Regions from separate parts of the Cytobacillus kochii genome, predicted to be linked through region 1. Evidence: riboswitches for the same ligand, from Rfam matches in the RefSeq annotation. Region 1 holds a riboswitch; each other region holds the start of a gene.
The links. Region 1 has a riboswitch for S-adenosylmethionine ahead of LG276_RS00635 (bifunctional homocysteine S-methyltransferase/methylenetetrahydrofolate reductase). Riboswitches for the same ligand answer to the same signal wherever they lie in the genome.
Positions count from the first base shown of each region.

Region 2: linked by a shared signal. The riboswitch ahead of metK (methionine adenosyltransferase) and the one ahead of LG276_RS00635 (bifunctional homocysteine S-methyltransferase/methylenetetrahydrofolate reductase) in region 1 are both predicted to bind S-adenosylmethionine.
Region 3: linked by a shared signal. The riboswitch ahead of mtnK (S-methyl-5-thioribose kinase) and the one ahead of LG276_RS00635 (bifunctional homocysteine S-methyltransferase/methylenetetrahydrofolate reductase) in region 1 are both predicted to bind S-adenosylmethionine.

Region 1 is NZ_CP085254.1:132,497-140,877, forward strand. Features, by position in the region: gene metH (methionine synthase) at 1-1,631, opposite strand, end outside; gene LG276_RS00635 (bifunctional homocysteine S-methyltransferase/methylenetetrahydrofolate reductase) at 1,609-3,468, opposite strand; SAM riboswitch class I at 3,576-3,688, opposite strand; gene rpsJ (30S ribosomal protein S10) at 4,047-4,355, shown strand; gene rplC (50S ribosomal protein L3) at 4,392-5,021, shown strand; gene rplD (50S ribosomal protein L4) at 5,046-5,669, shown strand; gene rplW (50S ribosomal protein L23) at 5,669-5,953, shown strand; gene rplB (50S ribosomal protein L2) at 5,982-6,812, shown strand; gene rpsS (30S ribosomal protein S19) at 6,873-7,151, shown strand; gene rplV (50S ribosomal protein L22) at 7,170-7,511, shown strand; gene rpsC (30S ribosomal protein S3) at 7,515-8,171, shown strand; gene rplP (50S ribosomal protein L16) at 8,173-8,381, shown strand, end outside.
Region 2 is NZ_CP085254.1:3,577,812-3,586,192, forward strand. Features, by position in the region: gene asnB (asparagine synthase (glutamine-hydrolyzing)) at 1-1,830, opposite strand, end outside; gene metK (methionine adenosyltransferase) at 2,401-3,600, opposite strand; SAM riboswitch class I at 3,901-4,025, opposite strand; gene pckA (phosphoenolpyruvate carboxykinase (ATP)) at 4,413-5,996, shown strand; gene LG276_RS18190 (DUF2584 domain-containing protein) at 6,342-6,584, opposite strand; gene LG276_RS18195 (S9 family peptidase) at 6,654-7,418, opposite strand; gene LG276_RS18200 (ABC transporter substrate-binding protein) at 7,538-8,381, shown strand, end outside.
Region 3 is NZ_CP085254.1:1,159,663-1,168,043, reverse strand. Features, by position in the region: gene LG276_RS06335 (sugar ABC transporter substrate-binding protein) at 1-668, opposite strand, end outside; gene mtnA (S-methyl-5-thioribose-1-phosphate isomerase) at 665-1,717, opposite strand; gene mtnK (S-methyl-5-thioribose kinase) at 1,714-2,898, opposite strand; SAM riboswitch class I at 3,045-3,198, opposite strand; SAM riboswitch class I at 3,401-3,504, shown strand; gene LG276_RS06320 (2,3-diketo-5-methylthiopentyl-1-phosphate enolase) at 3,603-4,817, shown strand; gene LG276_RS06315 (2-hydroxy-3-keto-5-methylthiopentenyl-1-phosphate phosphatase) at 4,821-5,486, shown strand; gene LG276_RS06310 (methylthioribulose 1-phosphate dehydratase) at 5,483-6,112, shown strand; gene LG276_RS06305 (acireductone dioxygenase) at 6,099-6,632, shown strand; gene LG276_RS06300 (GNAT family N-acetyltransferase) at 6,668-7,207, opposite strand; gene LG276_RS06295 (acryloyl-CoA reductase) at 7,268-8,254, opposite strand.

The DNA.
Region 1 (8,381 bases):
CCAAAGGACACATTACTAATGCCTAAAATCGTTTTCGCCTCCGGTAGAGCTTCTTTAATAAGTTTAATACCAAGTACAGTTTCTTTAGCAGAACCAATATATTGTTCATCACCAGTGCCGACAGGAAAAACCAGGGGGTCGAAGATAATATCCTCTGGAGGTACTTGATACTGCTCAACGAGGATGTGATAGGCCCGTTTAGCTATAGCTAGCTTGTTTTCAGCTGTGATGGCCATGCCTTCCTCATCAATGGTACCGACAACAATGGCTGCTCCGTACTGATGGATAAGCTTTGCAGCAAAGGCGAATCGGTCCTCACCATCTTCTAAGTTAATCGAATTGATTATAGCTTTGCCTTGAGAGTAGGTAAGAGCTTTGGCGATTACTTCATCATCAGTTGAATCAATGACTAGGGGAACTTTGATTTTTTTCGTTACTTCAGCTAAAAAATGGTCCATATCTTCTATTTCATTACGATCAGGATCAGCAAGACATATATCAATGACGCTTGCTCCTTTTTTAACTTGGGCTCTAGCAATTTCCGATGCTTCCTCATACTTTCCTTCATTAATCAACCGTTTGAATTTTTTTGAGCCAATGACATTTGTCCGCTCACCAACCATGATCGGTCTAATAGATTCATCATAGGTAAGGGGTTCAATACCTGATAGTTTATGCTGTCTCTTTTTAGTAATGGGACGGGACGGTACATGGGCTAATGCTTGACTGATTGCTGTGATATGCGCTGGTGTGGTACCGCAACAACCACCGACGATATTCACCCAGCCCTGTGTGGCAAAATCCAAAAGCTTTGTAGATAGAGATTCTGCTGTTTCGTGATAACAGCCGTCTTCATCTGGTAAGCCTGCATTAGGATAACAGCTAACACCAGTTGAAGAGAGTTGTGCTAGAGAGCGAATATGCTCTTGCATAAATTCCGGTCCAGTTGCGCAGTTGAGCCCAACAGCTATTGGTTTCATGTGCTCTATTGAAATGTAAAATGCTTCGATGTTTTGCCCTGCCAAAGTGGTGCCCATCGGCTCTATTGTCCCTGATATCATAATAGGGAGTTCTTTCTTTGTATGATGAAAGGCTTCTTTAATCCCTAGGAAAGCAGCTTTTACATTAAGGAGATCTTGGCTTGTTTCTATTAATAATAAATCTACACCACCGTCAATGAGTCCTATGGCTTGTGTACGATAATCCAGGACTAATTGTTTAAAAGTTGTTCCACCGGTGACGCTTAATGTCTTAGTAGTTGGTCCCATAGATCCTGCTACATATCGCGGATGATTAGGCTTGTCGTATTTATGCGCTGCTTTTATAGCAATTTCAGCCGCTCTGCGGTTTAACAATTCACTTAAATGCCCAATATTATATTCTTCTAAAACGATACGCGTCGCTCCGAATGTATTTGTTTCAATTATATCTGCCCCTGCCGAAAGATAAGCTTCATGAATGGATTGGATCAATTCAGGTCGCGTAAGTGTGAGGTATTCATTACAACCTTCTAGATCCTCACCACCAAAGTCATCTGCTGTTAGGTGGGCTTCTTGTAGCATGGTGCCCATTGCCCCATCCATGATTAAAATCTTTTCTTTCATTTGTTTAGTGATGGCTACTTTTGACATAATGATGCTCCTTCTTCTGTTGATCTTTTCTTCTAATATGATTGGTCAGTTCGGTTGTGAGTTGATATCTAAGGAAAGGGGTAACAAGGTAGATGCCTTGAAAGAGTTCTAAGGCTGCATCGATCAACTCTTTTGTAATTAATAAGCCTTCTTTCTCAGCAAGAATAGGGTTAACGGCTTTTGCCATTCTGTCGCGGGTCGTTTGAGTAATCTTGATGCCAGGCACTTCGTTATGAAGATACTCTGCATTTTTGCTGCTAATCAGTGGCATCATTCCGATGAAAATAGGTGAGGAAAGATGCTTTGTTGCCTCATGAATCTCTAATAGTTGTGTTATTGAAAACACTGGCTGTGACACGAAATAATCAGCGCCTGCTTTTATTTTCCTTTCAAGTCGGGCAACAGCTTTATCTAATGATTTGACATGAGGATTAAATGCTGCCCCGACAGAAAAGACGGCATTTTCACCAAGTTCAGAACCTGAAGGGGAAATTCCTTCATTAAATTGTTTAATCATTTCTATTAATTCAAAGGAAGATAAATCAAATACAGATGAAGCGCCTGGGAAATTGCCAACTCTTGCCGGATCCCCAGTTATGGCTAAAATATCATGCAACCCTAATGTATGAAGACCCATGAGATGTGATTGTATGCCGATTAAGTTTCGATCTCTACAGGAGAGGTGGACAAGTGGTCGAACGTTTGTATCCTTGTGGATGATATGTGCTAGGGCTTCATTTGCGATTCGTGGTGTGGCAAGAGAGTTATCTGCGAGTGTAATTGCATCAACACCAGCATCTTTTAAGGCTCTGGCACCTTCAAAAAATTTAGCAGTTGATAGCTTCTTAGGTGGGTCTAGTTCGACGATGATGGTGCGTTTTTCTTGTACAAGTGTCTCTAACGGCGTATTGGTGCGTTCGATTGTAATTCTCTCTATTTTAGGTTTCCTTTTATTTGTTACTTGTTTTTCAAGAATAGGTACAGCATGCCTAACTTCGTCTGCAAATGCTTTAATATGGCCCGGTGTCGTTCCGCAGCAACCACCAAGCAGCCGAACACCTTGCTTAAGGAAGGACTTCGCTGATTTTCTAAAATAGTCTTCGCCTTCCTTATATTGAATCGTACCATCGATATAGGCAGGTAGACTCGCGTTAGGATATGCAGATAAAAACGCGTGCTGAGGTAATTCAACGGAGGAGAGTGTCTCTAACATATGATGTGGACCTAAACGGCAGTTTACCCCGACAACATCTGCCCTTTTAGCTTCTAATCTTTTTAAGGCGTCATTAATTAACGTCCCATTTTGTAAAATAGCGACTTCTTGTAAAGACACTTGTGCAATAATAGGTATATCCGTTTCTTTTCGGGCAATAGAGAGAACCGTTTCTAGTTCTTCTAAATCATAATATGTTTCAAGAAGGAGCCCATCTACGCCTTCTAACAATAAGCAGTATAGCTGTTCACGAAAGTTACGTTTAATTTCATCTAGAGGAATAGAGAGGGGATTTAATCCTCGTACACCTCCAATTGTGCCGAGCACATATGCCTGATGATGTTGAATACTAGATCGTGCCAGTTTTACAGCCGCACTATTAATCTCTTTGACTGAATCCTCTAGGCCATACCGTTTCAATTTTAAATAATTCGCAGCATAGGAGTTTGTTTGAATTAAATCCGCACCTGCCCCGAGATAAGCTTGATGAATGTGCTGAATTTGTTCCGGTGCTGAGAGGTTCAATTCTTCAAAACATGTATCTGTACCATAAGAATAAAGAAGTGTTCCTATCGCACCGTCAGCAATTAATACTTGGTTCTTCATTTTTTCAAGGAAGTTCAAAGGTCTCACTCCTTCAATTCATTATTTTGTTGAATTCAATGGATGAGAAGCCAAAGAGAAAATAAAAAAGGCCCTCAAGAAGAAGGCCTATTATCATCATAGTCATCTTCTCATCTTTCAAGCGTATAGCTTGTAGGAATTAGCACCTTTTCAATAGCGTTCACTATTGATGGTTGCTGAGGTGTCATCGGGCCTATCCCTCAACCTCTCATGATAAGAAATAAAAAATATTTTATTGAGTAAAATTTACATGAATGAGCCTATGTTTGTCAAATAAAAAGTTAGAAAATTTAAAAATAAATAATTGTATAAGCGTTTTTTTAGAAAATGATGTAAAGAGGAAGATATACTTGAAAACACTATTCACAGCAGTTATAATGTTAAAAGTGTGCAGAACAGAGAGAAACGCAATCAATAGTTGCATTTGTTATGTCTTTTCTGTATAATAGACAATGTTGGTCTTTGACTGCGATGAAGTGAAAGGTTGCTGACACACCCGGCCGCTTTGCCATGGCGAGTGTGTGGGAAATTTTCACGGAGAATGTCTATATGAAAATAGGCGAAAAGGAGGGAAAATAATGGCAAAACAAAAAATTCGTATTCGTTTAAAAGCTTATGATCACAGAATTCTTGATCAATCTGCTGAAAAAATCGTTGAAACTGCAAAACGCTCTGGTGCGGCTGTATCTGGTCCAATCCCATTGCCAACTGAAAAGTCAGTTTACACAATTCTTCGTGCGGTGCATAAATATAAAGATTCTCGTGAGCAATTCGAAATGCGTACACACAAACGTTTAATCGACATCATTAATCCAACACCACAAACAGTCGATTCATTAATGCGTTTAGACTTACCATCTGGTGTTGATATCGAAATTAAACTTTAATTAATACATTAAAACAATCTAGGAGGTGTGACTGAAATGACCAAAGGAATCTTAGGAAGAAAGATTGGTATGACTCAAGTATTTGCTGAAAACGGTGATCTTATCCCGGTAACAGTGGTTGAAGCTACTCCAAACGTTGTTCTTCAAAAGAAATCAGTTGATACTGATGGATACGAAGCAATCCAAATCGGTTTTGAAGATAAACGCGAAAAGCTTTCAAACAAACCGGAAAAAGGACACGCTGCTAAAGCTGATACTACTCCTAAGCGCTTCGTTCGCGAATTACGCGGAGCTGACTTAGCTGAGTATGAAGTTGGTCAGGAAGTCAAAGTTGATATTTTCGCTGAAGGTGAAAAAATTGATGTAACAGGAATTTCAAAAGGTAAAGGTTTCCAAGGTGCAATTAAACGCCACGGACAATCTCGCGGACCAATGGCACACGGTTCACGTTACCACCGTCGCCCAGGTTCAATGGGTCCTGTTGCTCCAAACCGCGTATTCAAAGGTAAATTATTACCTGGTCGCATGGGCGGAGAACAAATCACAGTACAAAACCTTGAAATCGTAAAAGTAGATGCAGAACGCAATCTTCTATTAGTAAAAGGTAATGTACCTGGCTCTAAAAAAGCGCTTCTAAAACTAGTAAGTGCGGTTAAAGCAAAGTAATAACCCGGAAAGGAGGAAGTAAGAATGCCTAAAGTTGCATTATTAAACCAAAGTGGTTCACAAGTTGGCGATATTGAGCTGAACGACTCAATCTTTGGTATCGAGCCAAACAACCACGTGATGTTTGAAGCTGTTATTATGCAAAGAGCTTCTCTACGTCAAGGAACTCATAAAACTAAAATTCGTTCTGAAGTAGCTGGCGGAGGACGTAAACCATGGCGTCAAAAAGGCACAGGTCGTGCTCGTCAAGGTTCAATTCGTTCACCACAATGGCGCGGAGGCGGTACTGTATTTGGTCCTGTACCACGCAGCTATAGCTACAAATTACCTAAAAAAGTTCGTCGCTTAGCTATCAAATCAGCGTTATCTACTAAAGTTGCGGAAGAGAACATTCTAGTATTAGAAACTCTATCTTTCGAAGCTCCAAAAACAAAAGACTTTAAAGGTGTACTTAAAGGTCTTTCTGTAGATTCTAAAGCATTAATCGTAACTGCAGACATCGATGAAAACGTAGCATTATCTGCTCGTAACATCCCTGGAGTAACAGTTGTTACTGCTAACGGAATCAGCGTATTAGACGTTTTAAATCATGATAAATTGATCATGACGAAGCAAGCGGTCGAAAAAGTAGAGGAGGTGCTTGCATAATGGATGCACGCGATATCATTAAGCGCCCCGTTATCACTGAACGTTCTACTGACATCATGGCTGACAAAAAATATACTTTTGAAGTTGATGTAAGAGCTAATAAAACTCAAGTTAAAGATGCTGTTCAAGAAATCTTTGATGTAAAAGTTGAAAAAGTGAACATCATGAACTACAAAGGTAAATTCAAGCGCATGGGTAAATTCGGTGGTTATACAAACAAACGCCGTAAAGCGATTGTTAAACTAACTGCTGACAGCAAAGAAATCGAAATCTTTGAAGCTTAATTTCTAACAAGAAGAGGAGGGAAATGAAATGGCGATTAAAAAATACAAACCTACCTCTAATGGTCGTCGCGGCATGACGGTATCTGATTTCGCAGAAATCACTACAGACAAACCAGAAAAATCTTTGCTTGCTCCAGTAAAGCGCAAAGGTGGCCGTAACAACCAAGGTAAGTTGACAGTTCGTCATCAAGGCGGCGGTCATAAACGTCAATATCGTATCATCGACTTTAAACGTGACAAAGATGGAATACCAGGTCGCGTTGCTACAGTCGAGTATGATCCAAACCGCTCAGCTAACATTGCACTAATTAATTATGTAGATGGAGAAAAGCGTTACATCCTAGCTCCTAAGACTCTTAAAGTAGGCGCAGAAGTAATGTCTGGTCCTGAAGCAGATATCAAAGTAGGTAATGCATTACCACTTACAAACATTCCTGTGGGTACTGTAATCCACAACATCGAACTTAAACCTGGTAAAGGTGGACAGTTAGTACGTTCTGCTGGAACAAGTGCACAAGTACTTGGTAAAGAAGGTAAATACGTATTAGTACGCTTAAACTCTGGTGAAGTTCGTATGATTCTTGCTACTTGCCGCGCTACTGTAGGTCAAGTTGGTAACGAACAACACGAATTGATTAACATCGGTAAAGCCGGTCGTTCTCGTTGGTTAGGTAAACGCCCAACTGTACGTGGATCTGTTATGAACCCTAACGATCACCCACACGGTGGTGGTGAAGGTAAAGCTCCTATCGGTCGTAAATCACCTATGTCTCCTTGGGGTAAACCAACTCTTGGATACAAAACACGTAAGAAAAACAATCAATCTGATAAATTTATCGTACGTCGTCGTAAAAAATAACGGGATTGAACTACGGTTCCAAAGACGGGCCGTAGAACAATCACGAAGGGAGGTTCAATCATGGGTCGCAGCTTAAAAAAAGGACCTTTTGTTGACGAACATTTAATGACAAAGATCGAAAAGTTAAATGAAACTGATGGCAAGCAAGTAGTGAAGACTTGGTCTCGCCGTTCTACGATCTTCCCACAATTCATCGGACACACTATCGCAGTGTATGATGGTCGCAAACATGTGCCTGTTTATGTTACTGAAGATATGGTAGGCCACAAGCTTGGAGAATTTGCTCCAACACGTGCATACAAAGGCCATGGTAATGATGATAAGAAAACAAGACGTTAATGAGAGGAGGGCATTATAATGCAAGCTAAAGCTGTTGCAAGAACAGTTCGTATTGCTCCTCGTAAAGCTCGTTTAGTCGTAGATTTAATTCGAGGTAAGCAAGTAGGTGAAGCGGTAGCGATTTTAAATTTAACTCCAAAAGCTGCTTCTCCAATCGTAGAAAAAGTATTAAAATCTGCACTAGCTAACGCAGAGCACAACTACGAAATGGATGTTAATAATTTAGTAGTTGAGCAAGCATTTGTTGACGAAGGACCAACTTTAAAACGTTTCCGTCCACGCGCACAAGGTCGTGCTAGCGCAATTAACAAACGCACAAGTCACATCACAATCGTTGTATCAGAAAAGAAGGAGGGATAATCTGTGGGTCAAAAAGTAAATCCAGTCGGTTTGCGTATCGGTGTCATCCGTGATTGGGAGTCAAAATGGTACGCAGGTAAAGACTACGCTGATCTTTTACACGAAGACCTGAAAGTTCGTGAGTACATCACAAAACGCTTAAGCGATGCATCTGTTTCTAAAGTAGAAATCGAACGTGCAGCTAATCGCTTAAATATCACAGTCCATACTGCAAAACCAGGAATGGTTATCGGTAAAGGTGGTACTGAGGTAGAGGCGTTGCGTAAAGCACTTAACGCACTTACTGGCAAACGTGTTCACATCAATATTCTTGAAATCAAAAAAGCTGACATCGACGCGAAATTAGTAGCGGAAAACATTGCTCGTCAATTGGAAAACCGTGTATCATTCCGTCGTGCTCAAAAACAAACTATTCAACGTGCTATGCGCGCAGGAGCTAAAGGTATCAAAACAATGGTATCTGGACGTCTTGGCGGTGCTGATATCGCTCGTTCTGAATCTTATAGCGAAGGAACTGTACCACTTCATACTCTTCGTGCTGACATTGATTATGCTACAGCAGAAGCAGATACGACTTACGGTAAGTTAGGCGTAAAAGTATGGATCTATCGTGGAGAGGTGCTTCCTACAAAGAAGAATAATGGGGAAGGAGGCAAATAATATGCTATTGCCAAAACGCGTAAAATATCGTCGTGTACACCGTGGAAAAATGCGCGGTCAAGCAAAAGGTGGTACTGAAGTAACATTCGGTGAATATGGTCTACAAGCTCAAGATGCTTCTTGGATCACTAACCGTCAAATCGAATCTGCCCGTATTGCAATGACTCGTTACATGAAACGTGGCGGTAAAGTTTGGATTAAAATATTCCC
Region 2 (8,381 bases), 1.1 Mb from region 1:
AACATCATGCCACACAATAAACATAAGTACCGTCCAGATTTTCCTACTATAATCTGCTTTTCCTTGTGCATGCAATTCGAGTAAATTTACTACATACTCTTTATTAATTAAATAGTCTGTATGACTTTCTTTAATTAACGTTTTCGCCCAATCATACATCTCATCTTTTAACCAATGACGGATAGGGACCGGGAAGCCTAGCTTTTTACGATTCAACACATGTTCTGGCACAATACCTTCCGCTGCCTTACGAAGGATATATTTCGTTGTTTGATGAGACGTTTTTAAATGAGTTGGGATGGTTGAAGCCACATTAAAGACCTCTTTATCAAGGAATGGTACCCTCAATTCTAATGAATGTGCCATCGTCATTTTATCTGCTTTTAAAAGAATATCTCCGCGCATCCAAGTATGAATATCAATATACTGCATTTGATTAACCGCATCATAGGCTGCACTTTCTGCATATAATGGACGGGTAATATCTTTAAAATCATTCTTCTCATTATAAACCTGCAATAATTCTCTTTTTTCATGTTCTAAGAACATTTTCGCATTGCCAATGTAGCGTTCTTCCATTGGCGTCGTTCCTCGTTCAATAAAGCTCTTACCCCTCATCCCCTCTGGCATGATTCGAGAAAGGGTACGCAATAACTTTCTTCCTGCTGAAGGCATTTTATTAAAAATTTCTAAGTCCTGTGGTTCACGATAAATATTATATCCACCAAACAATTCATCAGCACCTTCGCCTGATAATACCACCGTTACATGTTTTCTTGCTTCCCTTGCGACAAAGTAAAGTGGAACGCAAGCAGGGTCCGCTAATGGATCATCCGTGTGCCACATAATTTTAGGTACTTCTTGCATATATTCTTCTGGAGAGATGATATAGCTTATATTTTCAACACCTAGTTTTTCGGCTGTTTCTTTAGCCACATCCACTTCACTAAAACCGTCTCTTTCAAAACCTACTGAAAACGTTTTAATATTGGGGTGAAACTGTTTTGCTATGGATGCAATAATAGAAGAATCAATCCCGCCCGATAAAAACGAACCTACAGGTACATCACTGCGCATATGCATTTTAACTGAGTCAGTTAAAACATCTTGAATCTCTTTAATAAACTGAGATTCTTCTTTTTGTACAGGTTGGAAATGTGCTTTCCAATAACGCTGGATATGCATTGAGCCACCGATTTTCTTCTTGAAATAATGACCTGGCTCAAGTTTCTTTATACCCACTGACATAGTCATCGGTTCAGGTACAAATTGATATGTCATATAATACTGCAAAGCATCATAATTAATGACATCGTTTTTCAATGCCAGCAGAATACTTTTCTTTTCAGAGGCAAAATAAGTTGTCTCACCATCTTCAAAATAATAGAATGGTTTGATTCCAAAAGGGTCTCTCGCTCCAAAAACTTCTTGTTTTTCTTTATCCCAAATAACGAAGGAAAACATACCTCTCAGTTTTTCTGCCGCCTTCTCTTTGTAATAACTGTATAAAGCAATAATCACTTCAGTATCCGAATTAGTTTCAAAAGTTAGTCCTTTATTGATTAATTCCTCACGTAGTTCAACATAGTTATAAACTTCTCCATTGAAAATAATCCAATATTTACCATTATCATAAGTGAGTGGTTGATGACCACTTTCAATGTCTATAATACTTAATCGACGGAAACCAAATTGGATATGGTCTGCACGATAATATCCTGAATCATCTGGTCCACGATGAGTAATAATGTTATTCATATTCTCAAATTGTTTATCTGCTTCTTGTACTTTTTGTGCTTGATCATGTATACAACCAATAAAACCACACATTATGTACGTCACCTACTTTTTATTTCATCTAGTTTGTATTTTTTCCCATACCTTGTATAGACGATAAGTTATTTTAAAAAGTTTCACCTTTCGAAAAAAAAAATGGAATGATTTATGCTAGGCAGTATGTTCATGTTTTCTTCTTCATATACTTAAGGTTGTTTATTCCTTACCCACAATTTAAGACGAAAAGATGACATTCATTTTAAATTTTTATGAAATCGTTTTCTTAAGGATTTCTGTAAAATATCGGTAGTCTAAAATATTATATTTATTTTGCTAATGTAATATCTAAAAAAACGACTATTGCTCTACTATCTTCGGTCCTTTTCACTTCTGATATACGAGCGAATCACTTTTGCGCCGCTATCTTTGGTCTTTTCACTTCTGATATACGAGCTAATCGCTTTTGCGCCGCCGCTATCTTTGACCATTCCACTTCTTGATATTCGAGCTAATCGCTTCGCCTCAATTGTAGGTCTATTAAAATTTAATGATAGCCCCTTTCCCACATAAAAAAACTGTAGAAAACTCATTAAAGGAGTTTTCTACAGCCATAACTTTTCTAATTTATTTTAAAGCTTCCTTACGCAATTCTTCCGCTTTATCTGTGCGCTCCCAAGGTAAATCAATATCTGTACGGCCAAAATGTCCATAAGCAGCTGTTTGCTTGTATATCGGACGGCGCAAATCAAGCATTTTGATAATGCCAGCAGGACGGAGGTCAAAATTGTTTCTAACAACTTCAACTAAAACATCCTCAGATACTGCTCCAGTTCCAAATGTATCAATACTGATGGATACCGGCTGAGCAACACCAATTGCATATGCTAATTGTACTTCTGCTTTGTCAGCTAGTCCAGCAGCAACAATATTCTTTGCTACATAGCGAGCTGCATAAGCAGCTGAACGGTCAACTTTCGTTGCATCCTTACCAGAGAATGCACCACCACCGTGACGTGCATAACCGCCGTATGTGTCAACGATAATTTTTCTACCAGTTAAGCCCGCATCACCTTGAGGTCCACCAATAACGAAACGACCTGTTGGGTTAATGAAGTATTTTGTGTTTTCATCAATTAATTCAGTAGGAACAACTGGGTTAATTACATGCTCTTTTAAATTGCGTTGAATTTGCTCTAAACTGATTTCTGGATGGTGCTGCGTAGAGATAACAATTGTATCAATACGTACAGGTTTGTTGTTTTCATCATATTCTACTGTTACTTGTGTTTTACCATCTGGGCGAAGGTAAGGTAAGATTTCCTCTTTTCTTACTTCAGCTAAACGGCGAGAAAGTTTATGCGCTAATGAAATAGGTAATGGCATAAGCTCTTTTGTTTCATTACATGCAAAGCCAAACATTAAACCTTGATCTCCAGCACCAATGGCTTCAATTTCTGCATCAGTCATCTGTCCTTCACGCGCTTCTAATGCTTGGTCTACACCCATAGCAATATCTGCTGACTGCTCATCAATAGAAGTTAATACAGCACATGTTTCAGAGTCAAAGCCATATTTTGCACGTGTATAACCAATTTCCTTAATGGTTTCACGAACGATTTTTGGAATATCTACATATGTGGATGTAGTGATTTCTCCTGCAACCAATACAAGACCTGTAGTAACAGACGTTTCCGCAGCAACCCTCGCATTTGGGTCCTGTGATAAAATAGCATCTAATATTGCATCAGATATTTGGTCACTGATCTTATCCGGATGACCTTCAGTTACTGATTCAGAAGTAAACAATCTACGTTTTGTTGACATCTGACTTCCTCCTTATTTATCGAATCAATAAGACTTTATTATAGTCTTTATTTTTGATACGGAACTCATTCCCTTATTTGAATCTTCATTATTTATGGGCCAATGTTTATCTCATACCCTTAATAACCTATGCGCTAACTTGGAATATTGAGAATAAAATGGTTGGTCTTTTTCCCATACATAAATAGTACATTCCAAAAGCCGCTCCTCGTATTCGCCAACATCATGTTAAAAAGCATGAAAAAAAACCTCTTCTCTGATTTAGTGAAAAGGTTGAAGCAAAATGATTCGCGCCTTTCACTCTTATCGTTCAAGGATAGTAGTAATAAATCCTTGCATCAGGTTAGCACCTTTGCTCATGAAAATGTAGTTGGCAGGTTGCTGGGTTTCATAGGGCCTGTCCCTCCACCAGCTCGGGATAAGAGAGTATCCGTTCAAGGATTCATCATAACTTACACATGGAATATAGTCAAATGTTTTTCATTAACAATTCCATGTAAAAATTGTCATATACGACTCTATAAACTTTAGTTTTGATAACGGATAATTTTAGTTAAGATCATACCGTTCTTTTTCCTTAATATATATAAAAATTACAACAAATTTGCTGATTATCCTTTTTAAATTTGCAAAAGCTATTTATAATGAATACTGCCTGTATTTGTGACAATTTCATTAATTATATAAAAATGATTTATATAGTATAGACTGAATGAATAAATGTGTTATACTATTTTTGAAGAAATAATCACAAATAGCGACTGAGATGCATATCTCTTAAATAATATTATATAAAGGAAGGTATTCATCAGATGAATTCTGTATCGATAACTGAGTTAAATGATTTACTAAAAGGCGAAAACATCCAAGTTCAATTATCTGTTCCGCAACTAGTTGAAAAAGTATTAAACAGAAACGAAGGTGTTCTTACATCTACTGGTGCAATTCGCGCGACAACAGGTAAGTATACAGGTCGTTCACCTAAAGACAAATATACTGTTGAAGAAGCAAGCTCTAAAGATAAAATTGACTGGGGAAGTGTGAACCAACCAATTTCTGAAGCAGTCTTCAATAACTTATACAACAAGGTGATTGCTTTCTTAAAAGAGAAAGAAGAAGTTTTCGTATTCAAAGGATTTGCTGGTGCGGATAAAAAACACCGTATGCCAATCCAAGTAATTAATGAATATGCTTGGCATAACCTTTTTGCACACCAATTATTTATTCGTCCTACAGAAGAAGATTTATTAGATCACGAATCTGAATTTACAGTTATTTCAGCACCTAATTTCAAAGCAGACCCAGCAGTTGACGGTACAGCTTCAGAAACTTTTATTATCGTTTCATTTGAACGCCGTATTGTACTTATTGGTGGTACTGAGTATGCTGGTGAGATGAAAAAATCTATTTTCTCTGTTATGAACTACATGCTTCCTGAAAATGGGATTCTCCCTATGCACTGTTCAGCCAATGTTGGCCGCGAAGGTGATGTTGCTTTATTCTTTGGCCTTTCCGGAACTGGTAAAACAACATTATCAGCTGATCCAAACCGTCGTTTAATCGGTGATGATGAGCATGGCTGGTCTCCAAATGGAGTATTCAACATTGAAGGTGGTTGCTATGCGAAGTGTATCGACCTTACACGTGAAAAAGAACCACAAATTTTCGATGCCATCCGTTTTGGCGCAGTACTTGAGAATGTTGTTTTAGACAAAGAAACACGCGTAGCAGATTATGCGGACAATACGCTAACAGAAAACACGCGTGCGGCTTACCAATTACAAGCAATTGACAATATTGTTGACCCAAGTATTGCAGGTCACCCGAACACTATCATCTTCTTAACAGCTGATGCTTCTGGTGTATTACCTCCAATCTCTAAATTGAATAAAGAACAAGCAATGTATCACTTCCTAAGTGGATACACTTCTAAGCTGGCTGGTACTGAGCGTGGTATTACTTCACCACAAGCGACTTTCTCCACTTGTTTTGGATCACCATTCTTACCATTACCAGCTCAACAATATGCAGAAATGCTTGGTAAAAAAATTGACGAGCATAACGCGAAAGTATTCCTAGTAAACACTGGTTGGACTGGTGGCGAATATGGTGTAGGCAGCCGTATGAAGCTTGCTTATACACGAGCAATGGTTGAAGCTGCTCTAGAAGGCGAACTTAATTCTGTTGAGACAGTAACTGACCAAGTATTCGGTTTAGAAATCCCTCAACACGTAACTGGAGTTCCAGATGAAGTACTATTACCTAACAAAACTTGGCCAGACCAAGACGCATATAATGTAAAAGCAAAAGAACTTGCAAATGAATTCCGTGAAAACTTCAAGAAATTCGGTAATATCTCTAGTGAAATCGCTGAAAAAGGCGGTCCTATTGCTTAATTTAAAAAACCTTCGAGCATCCGACTCGAAGGTTTTTTGTTACAATAATTTCACTTCACTCTTCACCCACTGTTTATTTTTGAGGGTCAAAATACCGCATCAACGGGCTTCGATTTACTAATTGCGTATAACACAGGCGGATCGATTAGTAAGTGCTAATCGATCCAAGTTGCAATCGAGGCTTGAATGTATTCAATATTCGCCCTTTGATATGAGTCTACAAATTAGCTTCTAATTTAAATTCGTCACTGCTTAATAAATACTTATATTTATATTCATGCAAAGCTTCAATAGACATCTGTATACAAAATAAGCCCAACACTGCAAAAGCAGTCGGGCCAATTTTTAATTTGTAGTTTTTAGCGAAATCAGTTGATAAAAGATTTTCGTACAATCATTTTCCATTTCTAACTTTTGGATACTTCCCATTCCACTGATTTCACCGTCTCTTGTTTTCTTTACTTCAATTGGAATATTTAGTGGGTAGAGGCGGTATCCTTCTTTTGTTAATGTAAAAAGGTTTTCATTTAGCCTCTCTTCTCTTCCTTTCGTAACGATCATTGTATTCAATTCTAAAGGCATGCCCATAATTGTTTTGCTCCTTGTTCATCGAGTTTTATATTACTATTGTATCTTACAATCTCTATACAATAAAGCTTATTGTTCTTTCATCCACCGCCCAAGATCACGGACAATTTGTCTATTGATAGCTGGCGGAAAATAATGCGTATATTCTTTGAAATACCATGTATCTACAGGTTTACCTAACTCTTTTAATCGCTTCTCTAAGCGGAAGGCATGCTCGACAGAAACATTATGATCTAAGACCCCATGAATAATTAATACATTTGCTTGCAGTTGATTAAGTTCATATAATGGCGTCCGATATTCATATCTTTCTGGGTATTTATGGGGCGTTCCACCGATGACCCGTTTCATCATTTTACGCAAGTCCACTCTTTCTTCATATGTGAGGAACATATCGCTTACACCACCCCACGTAACAACTGACGCCGCTTCAGGCATATGTAAGGCTGTTAATAACGCCATTACACCTCCTCTAGAAAACCCAAAGACATGTACCCTTTTTACCCGAGGGTGATCCGCTAAAAGTTGAAAAGCTGAAAAAGCGTCATAACGATCATCACCTGCAAAATCTTCATTTCCCTCCCCTCCTTGATTGCCCTGATAAAAAGGCGCAAATACGATGAACCCTTGGAGGGCAAACTGCACAATCCGACTTGGGCGCACTTTACCGACATTCTTAATCCCACCTCTTAAATATAGAAAACCTTCTGATACGTTTTTATTTTCTGGTTCAGCTAATAGACCTTTAATTTTTAGGTCATTAGATAAGTATGTAATGATTGATAATTTCACTTGAGGATGCGGAGATGGAAACCCCCATTTATCGATTATCAATGCTTTTCCCTCCTTTACATATAGTAAAAATTTCACATGGGCAATCACACAAATTTTTCACCCTCATAAGATAGTTTAGATGCAAAAATCTAAGAAACATTGAATGAGGAGGTTCTCAAATGAAAAAATGGCTTAAATGGGGCTTCATGCTTCTCTGTATTTCTGTTTTACTCATTCCTCTTGCAGCCTGTGGAAAAGAGGATGTGACAAAAATACGTATCGGTGAGGTCACAAGATCTCTTTTTTATGCTCCCCAATATGTTGCAATTGAAAAAGGATTTTTTAAAGAGGAAGGTTTGGATGTTACGTTAACCACGACTGCCGGCGGCGATAAAACGATGACTGCGCTATTATCCGATAGTATTGATATTGCTCTTGTTGGCTCTGAAACATCCATTTATGTTCAGGCGCAAGGGGCAAATGATCCTGTCATAAATTTTGCCCAACTGACGCAAACAGATGGCACCTTCCTTGTTGCAAGGGAAGATATCCAAGATTTCACTTGGGATATGGTAAAGAAGAGTACCTTCCTCGGGCAAAGAAAAGGTGGCATGCCGCAGATGGCTGGTGAGTATACGTTAAAAAAACATGATATTGATCCACATGCTGACTTAGAGCTAATTCAAAATATTGATTTTGCCAATATCGCTCCTGCCTTTTCATCTGGTACTGGTGAGTTTGTACAATTATTCGAACCGACTGCGAGTGTGTTTGAAAAAGAAGGCATTGGACATATCGTCGCTTCCTTCGGTGAAGAATCTGGCCACCTTCCTTATACAGCATATATGACAAAGGATAGCTTCATCAATGAAAACGAAGAAACAGTAGAGAAATTTACACGTGCCATCTATAAAGCGCAACAATGGGTAGATGAACATTCAGCAGAAGAAACAGCTAAAATCATTACAAAATACTTTGATAATACCGATTTAGAAATTTTAACCATGTCAATTGATCGTTATA
Region 3 (8,381 bases), 1.0 Mb from region 1:
AGGATTGCTTCCATTTGTGCTTGAGTATCTAATGCTGTATTATCGGTGGCAGCACCAAATGCTGCTACTTCCTTAATATCTGTATTCTCTTTTAAAAATTGTTCATAAGCTACTTGTCTTCTTTCCATCGGTGCAAATCCAGCTACCCAAATCTTAACAATATTTGCTTTCCCTCCTGCATCTGCAGCAAGCTTGGTTAATGTCAACTTCGCCATTTCTTCATCGCCTTGTTGAAGTACAGTTACATCTTTCACTGCAATATCAGCATCAAAGACCACTACAGGTATATTTTGTGCAGCCGCTTTTTCTACTCCTTGCGTTAACGCTTCCTTCGTTCCATGATCAATTAATATCCCATCAAATTTTTGATTAATCGCTGCATCTAAATTGGAAGCCATTTTTGCTAAGTCACCTTCAGAAGTAAATACTTGAACGGTTCCACCAAACTTTTCTACCTGCTCTTTTACCCCTTCAATATATTGTGCAGAAAAAGTTCCTAAATTAATTTGCATGATTAGTGCGATCTTTTTATTAGCTAACGGATGTACACTATTCTCTTTAGTTGATGCAGTTGCTTCACTACTTGAATTGCTCCCTTTTGGCTGGCAGCCTGCCAAGATTAAAATAAAAATAATAAGAAACGCTAATAGTATACGATTGTTCTTCATGCCCTAACTCCCTCTTCTGCTTTATTCAATTGTGCCAATTTGTTTCGATCAGCTTCAAAAATGCCTTTTTCAGTAACAATTGCAGTAATTAAATTAGCCGTTGTCACATCAAACGCCGGATTAAACACTTTCGTTCCTTCTGGTGTGATCTGGTTTGCCCCAATATGAGTCACCTCTTCTGCCAACCTCTCCTCAATCGGAATATCTGCCCCTGATGCGATAGAAAAGTCAAATGTCGACAATGGCGCAGCTACATAGAAAGGAATTTGAAAATAGTTTGCTAAAATAGCTAGTTGCCATGTACCGATTTTATTCGCTGTATCTCCATTGCTGGCAATACGATCGGCCCCGACTATAATCGCTTCAATCCCCTTGGTTGCTATGGTATGAGCAGCCATATTATCAGTAATGACCGTCACATCCACATTGGACTGTTGAAGCTCCCAAGCAGTTAGACGCGCTCCCTGAAGAACCGGTCTCGTTTCACAAGCATATACTTGAAAGTCAACACCCTTCTCCTTGCCTAAATGAAACGGCGCTAGCGCTGTACCATATTTTCCCGTAGCAATCGTTCCCGCATTGCAAATCGTTAATACCTTTTTCCTACCATTCAATAGACTTAGTGCATTTTCACCAATTTGCCGACAAATCTCCTCGTCTTCTTGATGTATTTTCTTTGCTTCTTGCTCCAAACTGATAATTGTCTCCTCTGTTGAATACAGCGTTTCTATTACTTTCATCATTCGATCCAAAGCCCAGAACAAATTAACAGCTGTCGGTCTAGAGCCCGCTAGATAAAGATAATCTTCATGAATTCTAAGATGGAAAGTTTCAATGTCGACCCCTTCGTATTTTTTTGCAGCAATCGCTAAACCATAAGCAGCAGTAATTCCAATAGCTGGCGCCCCTCTTACTTTCAACTGAATAATTGCCTCAAAGACATCTTCAATGGTTTCGAGTTCTATCCATCTTGTTTGATGGGGTAATAAGGTTTGATCAAGAATTTTCAATCTACCTTCTTGCCATTCAATTGGTGTTGGTATACTCATGATGTATACGCCTCCAGTTCCTTAAGAAGTTGCGAGATTGTTCCTATGTTTTTGCGATTAATAATCAAGGATGAACCTAATTGAATCGTTGACTTTTTCACATATAATCTAATTGAACTATCTTCTATTCCATCAAGATCCTTCACATGAGACAATCCGATTGTTCTCCGAATTAATTCACATCCCACTACTCCGATAGCATCTTTAAATACTTTAGCTAGAAAAGATTCTAGAGCGCCTGGTACTTTCGTAAAAGGATTAACAACAGAATTTTCCCAAGCTTCTGAAAAATATTGAGAAAACACATCCCATACTTCTTCAATCTGTTGACGAATAACGATTCTATCGTTTTCGTTTCGTACAAGTACTTGGAAAATGAGATGGGCAATATATTGACCGACATCAAATCCAATCGGACCATAAAAGCCGAACTCAGGATCAATCACCTTCGTCTCACTCTTACTCGCAAATATACTCCCTGTATGTAGGTCACCATGTAGTAAGCTCTCTGCTTCTGTGAGAAAAGCATATTTTATTTTGGCTACTTCAAGCTTCAACTTGTCATTAGCCCATAGTTGCTGAACCACTTCAGCCAACTCAGCTTCAAAATCATTCGTTTCCACATCAAAAAATGGATCGGTGAATACTAAATCCTCAGTGATTTTACATAGTTCCGGATTTGAAAATTTAGCGACCAATTTCTTTTTCTCAAACGGATGAAGAGCAAAATCTGAAGTTGAAAACAATGTCTTTGCTAGGTACTCCCCAATATGAGCTGATAACTTCGGATAATGATCCCCTTGAATCAATCCGTCTCTTACAATTGTCAGATGGGAAAGATCCTCCATCACAGTTAATGCTAGCTCTTCATCTGTTGCTAGTACTGCTGGGAGGAGGTGAGGAACGAATTCACCATGCTTCTTAAGGACTTCTGCCTCCAGTTTTGCTCGTTTAAGTGTTAGTGGCCAGCTTTCCCCGACTACTTTTGCATAAGGGAGTGCTTGCTTAATAATTACACTTTTACGATTAGAAGTAATACGGTAAACATAATTCAAATTACCATCACCAATCTCTTCCACCGTTATTTTTTCATCCGGTAAAAACAGCTTTAAACTCTTCACGTATTCACACGCAGATTCCTCTGTCAAAGCGCGGTAACCTATATTTTCTAAAACAGCCATATCTCTTCCCCCTTATTTCTTTATTTATCTGTGGCACAAAACAGGGGTGACTACATGAAGAGATATAGTCGGACCTGCTTTGTCACTACAGAAACAAAAATGCCCCTTTCCAGTACAGAAAGAGGCATTCGTCATGACGATTTTGCCTCTCATCTTTCAGAATAACTTCTGAATGGAATTAGCACCGTGCCTTACATTAGGCGCAGAAATTCTCTAGCTGCGCCTCGTTTCACAACGATATTACGGTCGGTTGCTGGGTTTCATCGGGCCATATTTCCCTCCACCTGCTCTTGATAAGAGTATAAAAGATTCATTTTTTGAAATATCTTGAGCAAATACTAGCACCGATTATAAAAAAGTGTCAATCTTTTTTTAAAAAACTTTTCATCTTTTTATGGATAAAGGAATTTTGTCATATAACGTAAAAAATTCTCTGTTGACAGATAAAACACCTGGTGACATAATACAATTGTGCAAAAATTTAAAACGATAATCATAAATTTTCTTATCAAGAGCAGGCGGAGGGACGAGCCCGATGAAGCCCGGCAACCGATTCTAAATGAACACGGTGCTAATTCTTGCAGCAATCATGCTGACAGATAAGGAGAAGGTTCTATCACTGCGAACTAACCCTCTTCTTATTGATTAAGAAGAGGGTTTTTTATTGTCAATGTAAATTCGAAACCATCAGGGAGGGTTCTCATATGGGAGATGTAATTGCAACTTATCAAGTATACGCAAGACCCGGTTCATTAGAGAAAAAAGCAGAGGATATCGCTTTAGGATTAACGATAGGCTCGTGGACAGCGTTACCATTACTTGAGCAAAAACAATTACTAAAACATAAAGGCAGAGTCACTGCACTACAAGAGTTTTATGATGATGAACATCCCAATCGATTCGGTGAAGTAAGGTGCGAAATTAGTATCGCCTACCCTACATATAATTTCACATTTGATATTCCAGCAATCTTAACAACCGTATTTGGAAAGTTATCTCTAGATGGTGAAGTAAAATTATTAAACCTAGAATTTGATAATGAGGATCTTTCCCGTTTTCCAGGACCAAAATTCGGTATAAAAAATATAAGATCGAAACTAAATACTCAAGACCGCCCATTACTTATGAGTATATTTAAAGGCATCATCGGCAGGGATATTCACTTCTTAAGAGAACAGTTAAGAGACCAGGCTATGGGAGGCGTTGATATTGTAAAAGATGATGAAATTCTTTTTGATGTCAACATCTCTTTTGAAGACAGAATTATCGCAGGTAAAGAAATACTAGATGAAGTCTATGAAAAGACTGGAAAAAGGACACATTATGCAGTCAATTTATCTGGGAGAACAATGGATTTAGTAGATAAAGCAAAACATGCGACCGAATTAGGGGCGGATGCATTATTATTCAATGTTCACACTTACGGTCTAGATATGCTCCAAACACTAGCTGAAAACAGTGAAGTGCAGTTACCTATCATGGCACATCCTGCATATAGTGGGGCCTATACTTCTTCAAACTTCTATGGTGTGGCTCCTGACTTATTACTCGGTAATCTTACTCGCTTAGCAGGTGCAGATTTCTCTTTATTTCCTTCTCCATATGGTTCTGTTGCCTTGGAAAAAGAAAAAACCTTAGCTATCGCTAGACAGTTAACCGAAGAAAATGGCTTGAATCAGGCATTCCCGGTCCCCTCAGCAGGCATTCATCCAGGTTTAGTTCCGTTGCTTTATCATGATTTTGGCAATGATTGTATAATTAATGCGGGCGGAGGGGTCCATGGTCATCCTGAAGGAGCAGCAGCTGGCGTGAGAGCCTTTAGGCAAGCCATTGACCACGTCATACAACAAAATACTCATCGTGCAACAAAAGCGCAAGAATTGGAAGCAGCATTAGCAAAATGGGGAGGTACGTCGTAAAAGATGACAAAACCAATGATTTTTTGTGATTTTGATGGAACAATTACGAATAACGATAACATTGTAAAGATTATGGAGCATTTCGGTCCTATTGAGGCAAAACAGATCAAGGAAGATATTTTAGCTCAAAATATCTCTATCCAAGAGGGTGTTAAAAATCTCTTCTCACTTTTACCAACAAGTAAAAAAGAAGAGATTATCCATTTTGTATTAAATAGTGCAGAAATTCGTGAAGGATTTTCAGCTTTTGTTAGATATACACACGAAAACGATATCCCTCTTTATATTGTTAGTGGTGGAATTGACTTTTTTTTAGAACCAGTACTTGAACCTTATGGGCCATTTACGAAAGTATTTTGCAATCAGGCAAGCTTTGCTTTAGAAACGATAGATATTCACTATCCACACCAGTGTGATGAACTATGTTCTTCACAAGGTTGCGGCTGTTGTAAACCAACCATTATTAGAAAACACTCATCTCCAGAACACTTTAATATTCTTATTGGCGATTCGATTACAGACTTTGAAGCAGCCAAAATAGCAGATGCCGTACTTGCTAGAGATTTCTTAATTCAAAAATGTGAAGAAACTGGTATTTCTTATACTCCTTTTGAAACCTTCCATGATTGCATTGAATACCTCGATGAACTAGTTGGTGCGAAATCATGACAACGTATGAAACAGAGTGGGATACATTAGCTGATATTAAAGATGAGTTAGCGGCTAGAGATTGGTTTATGGGTACTAGTGGTAATTTATCCATTCGCGTAGATGAAAACAGCTTTTTAGTCACTTCAAGTGGACTTGATAAAAGAAAGAGAACAGTCAATGATTTTTTATTAGTAGACTTAGAAGGAAGGCCCCTAGAAAACACGTCATCTAAACCTTCAGCTGAGACTTTATTACATTGTGAAATCTATAAGAAAACGTCATCAGGAGCAAGTCTTCATGTTCATACAGTTGCTAATAATGTTATTTCTGAGCTTTTCTATCAAGAAGGTGTAGTAACTTTTCAGCATCAAGAGTTAATTAAAGCATTTGGATTATGGGGAGAAGATGATATACTCACCATCCCGATCATTCGCAATGATGCGGATATCCCTACATTAGCGGATCACTTTTCTGCTTACGTCAGCAAAGAGAAAGGTGCAGTCTTAATTCACAACCACGGGATTACTGTTTGGGGAGTCGATGGGTTTGAAGCAAAAAAATTATTAGAAGCTTGCGAATTTTTATTTCAATATAAATTATCTCTTATTCAATTAAAAGGAGGCGTTTTACATGGCCATTATTAAATTCAAAAACGAAGAAAAAGTGATTACTGATCAACAAGAGGTATCTACATTTTTAACTGCACAAGAAGTCATCTATGAAAATTGGAACATTGAGCAATTAGAAGTGACATTACACGAAAAATACGATTTATCTGATGATGAAAAGCAAGCCATACTAGATGCATTTTCAACTGAAATCAAAACCATTTCTGAAAAGCGCGGCTACAAAGCTGCAGATGTTATTTCACTTTCAGACAGTACGCCAAATTTAGATGAATTATTAATTAACTTTCAAAGAGAGCACCATCATACCGATGATGAAGTCCGCTTCATCGTAAGTGGGCATGGGGTCTTTATTATCCAAGGAAAAGATGAATCGTTTTTTGAAGTCCATTTAGATCCAGGTGATTTAATTTCTGTACCTGTAAACACGCGTCACTATTTTACTTTAGCTGATGATCGAAAAGTTGTTGCTATTCGCCTCTTTGTTACACCAGAAGGTTGGGTACCTGTTTACGAAAAAGAAAAATTGAATGCTTAATATTAGGGAGGCTCCTACATAAGTGGAGCCTCTCCTTATTTCTCTATATAATAGATAAAAAATTCGCTCCATTCTCCACTATCAAATGAGAATTGAGACTGTTTCTCTTCATAATTAAAACCGATAGATTCTGCTAAATGAATGGAGGCAAGGTTATCACTATCAATATGTAATTCTATTCTTTCAGGTTGTAAATATTCAAAAATAAAAGGAATAATCGTGACTACGCTTTCTTTTCCATATCCTTTTCGCCAATATTGATTGTGAATAGCATAACCAAGTAGTACTAACTCCTTGCCATTCCTCTGTGTTCGATACATTTCTATCTTTCCTATATGTGCACCATCATTTTCTCTAAATATACCAAACTCAGATAATTGCCAAGCATCATCTTGCTTACTCCATTGCTCGATTTTCTTCTTGAATTTTTCTTTAGTATAAGCAGATAAATCTTGTGGGCGTCCTTCATCATGACGTGATTGCGAAACTAAACGGTTCTTTAATCCCTCTATCCAAGCTTCGTAATCTTCATACATATACGAACGAATGACGAGACGGTTACTTTTCAACTGCATGTCCTTCGCTCCATTCTATCGGAAATTAGGCCGCCTTTTATCAGTTATTGTGTGTAGTTACTATATGTGTACAAGTACTCTTCCTCTCATTTCTCCTTTTAAAAGCAACGGCAAGGCATGCTCAACTTCACTCAATGAAACTTCTTGAAAAATAAACTGATCAAACGGAAGTTTATCACTTTCTTCCGCTAATAGTTCCCAAGCTTCTTTCCTCATCTCCATTGGACAAAAAACGGAATCAACTCCCAAGAGACTCACCCCACGTAAAATAAATGGAAAAACCGTCGTAGGTACATTCGTTCCAGCTGTTAAACCACTGACCGCTACGGCACCCCCATATTGAATTTGGCTTAACAAGGATGCTAATGGCTCTCCACCGACAGGATCAACCGCTGCTATCCATTTTTGCTTGCTTAATGCGCTTATCTTCCCATCATACACTTCTTCCCTTGTAATCACTGAAGAAGCCCCTAAGTTCATTAAGTAATCACGTTCATTCTTCTTTCCAGTGCTTGCAACGACCTCATAGCCACGGTTAGCTAACAAGGCAACGGCAAAACTCCCAACGCCACCAGTAGCCCCAGTAACTAACACCTTCCCACTATTTTCAGTTAGACCATTCTGTTCTAATTTTAATATGGAAAGTGCCGCTGTTAATCCAGCTGTGCCAATCGTCATTGCCTTCTTTAACGTAAGTCCTTTTGGAAGTGGTAGTACCCATTGTGCAGGTACTTGTGCATATTCACTATACCCCCCGTATCTGGATACACCAATTTCATAACTCGTAGCAATGACTTCATCTCCTTCGGAAAAATCAGGATGTTGAGATGAAACAACGATACCCGCTAAGTCAATGCCCGGTACCATTGGATAGTCTTTAACGATATTTCCATTAGGTATACTAGCTAAACTGTCCTTATAATTTACTCCGGAGTATTTTACTTGAATTAGTACTTCTCCTGCAGGTAAATCCTTTACCTCAAGTTGACGCAACTGGATAGAAAAATCTTTATCATCTTTATCTACAACTAATGCTTTAAAACTCATTACTCTTCCTCCACCCTTCCCTTTAACTTCTCAAATAGGCTTCATTGACCTTTATTCATTTCTACTACTTCATACATGGCAATCGCTTTTATCAATGCTTCTAAATGCTTATCAACGTAAATTTATT